One region of the Thioalkalivibrio versutus genome, then DNA from elsewhere that is predicted to be linked to it. Evidence: predicted binding sites of a transcription regulator. Region 1 holds the regulator's gene; the other holds the start of a gene.
What was found. The regulator sigma-54, encoded in region 1, starts transcription at its own class of promoters, with help from an activator protein. The targets are predictions, from matches to a motif close to TGGCANGNTNCNTGCTT.

Region 1 (2,398 bases):
CCGTCACCTCCGCCGGCGAGGAGGTCCGCCAGGGCCTCCAGTGCCCGTTTCTGGCTGGAGCACTCGGGTTGCAGGCCAATGCGCTCGGAGGTGATCAACTCGGCAATCGTCATGGATCAGGAGGCCTGCTCGCGGTTGCGCTGGGCACCTTCGGCGCGGTGGTGGTCCTTGACCTTTTCCTTGTGCTTGATCAGCTGACGGTCGACTTTGTCGATCAGCGCGTCGATCGCGGCATACATGTCCTCGTGAGAGGCCTCGGCGTGGATGTGATTGCCGCTGACCTGGAGATTGGCTTCGGCCTGGTTGTGCTGATTCCGGGTCTTCTCGTGGGTCAGCACGACGTGGACGTCGATGACCTTGTCGAAGTGGCGCTCCAGCTTCGCGAACTTCTCGTTGACGTAGTCGCGCAGGGCGTCGGTGATGTCCACGTGGTGGCCGGTCAGGTTGATCTGCATGGTCAGGACTCCTTGGTTACTTGCTGCCGGTGGGCATCGAGGCCATCTGCCGGCGTTCGCTGGATGAAGGGATGTGCATCGCCTCGCGGTACTTGGCCACGGTGCGGCGCGCTACGTTGATGCCCCGGTCCGACAGGACCTGGGCGAGCCGGGCATCGCTGAGCGGCTTGTTCGGGGGTTCGTCGCCAATCAATTCGCGAATCATGGCACGGATGGCGGTGGCGGAACACTCGCCGCCATCGTTCGTGCCGACATGGCTGGAGAAGAAATACTTGAACTCGAAGACCCCGCGCGGGGTGTGCATGTATTTCTGCGTGGTAACCCGCGAGATGGTCGATTCGTGCATCTCCAGGGTCTCGGCAATGTCGCGCAGGATCAATGGCTGCATCGCGACGTCGCCATGCTCGAGAAAGCCCTGCTGGCGGTGGACGATCGCCTCGGCGACCCGCAGCAGGGTGTCGTTGCGGCTGTGCAGGCTCTTCAGGAACCAGCGTGCCTCCTGCAGCTGATCGCGCATAAAGGCGCTGTCGCGGGCATCCGAGACCTGGCGCACCATGCCGGCGTAGAGGTCGTTGATGCGGATACGCGGTGCGATCTCCGGATTCAGCTCCACGCGCCAGCCCTCGGCGCTATGGCGCACGTAGACATCCGGGACCACGTATTCCGAGGTGGCGGAGCTGATCTGTGCGCCGGGGCGCGGGTTCAGGGTGCGGATCAGGTCCAGTGCGCGGGCCAGTTCGTCCGGGTCGCGTACGCCGGACTGGCGCTGCAGGGCCTTGTAGTCGCGCTTGCCCAGGCTGTCCATGCCGTGTTCCAGGATCGCCCGTGCGGCCTCGCGGGCCGGGGCATCCGGGGCCAGTTCGCGTAGCTGGATCTCCAGGCACTCCCGCAGGTTGCGCGCGCCGACCCCCAGCGGGTCGCACTGCTGAATCCAGTGGAGCACTGCCTCGACTTCGTCGACGCCGACGGTTTCATCCTCGCCTCGGCTGATGGTCTCGGCCAGGGTTTCCAGGTCACCCTCGAGATAGCCGTCGGGGCTGATGGCGTCGATCAGGGCCGCCCCGATGCGCTGGTCGCGCGGTGTCAGATGGCTCAGATGCAGCTGCCACAGCAGGTGATCCTGCAGGCCCTCACCGTCGTCGTCGCTGGTGTTTTCCAGCGGGTCGCGGTCATCCACGCCCTTGTTGGGCGTCGGGGCCGGCTCGTAGATGTCGTCCCAGCGGCTGTCGGTCGTCAGTTCCTCGGGGATCACGTCGTCGCTGGTAGTGGTGGCCTCCATGCGATCGCCTTCCACCAGCTCGCCGTCCTGGTTCAGGCGCTCGGTGTCGGCCTCGGCATCTTCGTCCTCGACCTGTTCGAGCATGGGGTTGCTCTCCAGCGCCTGCTGGATCTCCACCTGGAGCTCGAGCGTGGACAGCTGCAACAGGCGGATCGCCTGCTGCAGTTGCGGGGTCATGGTCAGCGTCTGACCCAGCTGCAGATTCAGGCCGGGTTTCAGCATCGGGTATGCGGGGCGAGGGTGGGCATTGATGGAATCTTAAAGCCTGCCTTGTGGTTTGTGCACCGACCGGGCCGCATATGGGGCGCTTTCACAGGCGGAAGTTCTCGCCGAGATAGACCCGGCGCACCTGGGGATCGGCCAGCAGCTCGTCCGGTGTCCCGGCGGCCAGCAGGCGGCCTTCGCTTAGAATATAGGCCCTGTGGCAGATGCCGAGGGTCTCGCGCACGTTGTGATCGGAGATCAGTACGCCGATGCCGCGCTGGGCGAGATGCCGAATCACGTCCTGGATGTCGCCGACCGAGATCGGATCCACCCCCGCGAAGGGCTCGTCCAGACAGATGAAGCGCGGATCCCCGGCGAGGGCGCGGGCGATCTCGGCCCGGCGACGCTCCCCACCGGACAGCGCGATGCCCGGGCTGTGGCGCACGGTCTCGAGCTGGAA
Region 2 (2,398 bases), 350 kb from region 1:
GCGATGATCACGCTGCTGATGCTGCTGATGTGGCGCTCCATCCCCCTGACCCTCCTCAGCATGATCCCCAACCTGGCACCGGTGGCGATGATCTTCGCCCTGATGGGCCTGCTGGGGATCTGGCTGGACATGGCCACCGCCATGATTGCCAGTGTCGCCATCGGGATCGCCGTGGACGACACCATCCACATCCTGCACAACTATCGCCAGCGCCGCGGGCGTGGCAGTCCGGTTGCCTGGGCCCTCGCCCGGAGCTTCCGCCGCAGCGGTCGCGCGATTACCGCCACCACCATCGTGCTGGTGGCTCAGTTCCTGCTGCTGGCGCTGTCCGACTTCCAGCCCACGGCCGCCTTTGGCTGGCTGACCGCCTTCGGGCTGATCGCGGCCCTGCTGTTCGACCTGCTGGTACTCCCCGCCATGCTGGTCGTCGCGCATCGACTGTCGCGGGCGTCTCCCTAGCCCCATCGCGCCCCGCAAGGCCCGACCGGTCCTTCGGTGTTCGCGTTCCCCGCAGATCACCACATCCCCTCGCAAACGGCCCGTCGCGCTGACCCTTAGTCGATCTCCGGGGCCTCCCGTGGCCTCCTGTCGATGGACTTTACAAGAGAAGTTTTCCACCAGATCGCTGATTTTATGTGCTTTTTTATCCATACGGCCCTGCCCGTCGGCCTGGAGCCCCGAACCCACGCCAGCCTTCGTCGACCCCCTTTACAGTTCCGCCCCGGGATCGCGGGCAAACCACCCACACGCCACGGCGAACTCAAAACCCGCCTCCAGCCCGACGAAATATCAATCGCAAAAACAATGGGTTGAGAGCGTCTAATTCTTTAGGCTGAAATTGGCACGACGTCTGCTTGGTAACCAGTGCGAAAGCAACAGACTCGGCCACCAGGCCAAACCTTGGCGATGGTTGAATCGCTTTAAATTGAGCATCAGGAGAACCCCATGAACGCGAAAAAAGTGCTTCTTGCTTCGCTCTGCGTCGGCATTTTCGCCGCAGGTGCGAGCACCGTGACGGCAGCGGAGGTGATCGACTTCGACATGAACCTCGACGCCACCGCGAGCTACAGCGGATCGGTCGAAAATGTCCGCCGGATTCAGTTCGACCTGAACACCCAGACCTTCCAGTACATTCAGGACCCGACCAACCCGGTTCAGGTCGGCGATGTGTTCTATGACCGCGGGTACGGCGATGCCACGTCCTACCGGACCTCCACCAACGCGGCCGCACCACAGACCGGCGACATCCTTGGCAACGACTACTCCATGGGGCTCCTCTGGGACGAACTCCGCGGCGTGGTAACCGGCACCGATACGGTTGGCGGCAATTACGTGGTCAACGCCAACTACACCGCGGTGGGCACTGACAACTTCCAGCTGTTCATGTCCGGAACAACCCCCGGTTTCGGTCAGGACTATGAAGCGGCGGCGGCGCACTACAGTGCCGGCGAACAGATCATGGAGATGGCCCTGAAGTCCGGGAACAGCATCCTGGAATTCGAAAGCCAGGGCGGAGCCTTCATCGAAGGCACCTTCACCTTCGAATTCGAGGTGGTGAACGTGCTGCCGGGATTCTGGTTCACCAGCGATGGCATCGACTTCGCCGACCTGCTGGAAGACGAGGAAGGCAACCCGACCTTCATCGTCTCTGCCTTCGCCAGCGCCGGCACCATCCAGGAGCCGCCGCCGGAGACCTTCTTCGGTGAAGACGTCAACAACGTGTACGGCGACACCCGCGAAGGCCAGTCCCTGTTCAGCGAAACCCAGTCCACCCACGATGGCAGCCTGCGCTTCGCAGTGCCGGAACCGGGCACCCTGGCGCTGATGGGCCTGTCCCTGCTGATCCTGGCCGGCTTCATCGGAGTCGGTGGCATCCGCCGCCGCTCCGCCTACCGCCAGGCCGCATAACCGACGCTAGAACGATTTCTAGTCTTGATGGCCCTCCCCCCGGGGCATCGAGTTGAGGGCTCCCTTCGGGGAGCCCTTTTTTTGTTCCGCGATCCGGGCTCGGTACTACGGCTCTCATGGACCCTCGCGCGAAATGCCCCCTCCTCTCCCGTCACCGCCGGCCATCAGCCGGCGACCGCGCATGTTCGGACTCGCACCACCACCCCGGACCGACGATCCCCCCTTCGGATGTCCGCCTGGTCTGCCAGGGCAAGTCCATCAATGCACCATTCGCACTCGAGCCCCGTCCTTCGGAGGCGTGTGAGGCTAGCGCCCCGTATGCCCGAGCCCCCGCTGCGCCCCGACCAAGATGCAAACGGGCCTGTACCACGACCGGGCTGGGCGCCGGGTGTCGGGATACACGGGGCACCACCGCGATGCCGACACATTCATCAGCGTCTCCCGGGCACCCGCGAAGACACCAGGATCATGGCAGTGGGCCGTAGTCGAC

Region 2: TVD_RS00265 (PEP-CTERM sorting domain-containing protein) is a predicted target of sigma-54. The motif match lies at 840-856, and genes of this name have one in related genera.

The regions. Positions count from the first base shown of each region.
Region 1 is NZ_CP011367.1:399,028-401,425, forward strand. Features, by position in the region: gene TVD_RS01870 (PTS sugar transporter subunit IIA) at 1-113, opposite strand, end outside; gene hpf (ribosome hibernation-promoting factor, HPF/YfiA family) at 117-455, opposite strand; gene TVD_RS01880 (RNA polymerase factor sigma-54) at 472-1,956, opposite strand; gene lptB (LPS export ABC transporter ATP-binding protein) at 2,045-2,398, opposite strand, start outside.
Region 2 is NZ_CP011367.1:49,267-51,664, reverse strand. Features, by position in the region: gene TVD_RS00270 (efflux RND transporter permease subunit) at 1-459, shown strand, start outside; gene TVD_RS00265 (PEP-CTERM sorting domain-containing protein) at 946-1,908, shown strand.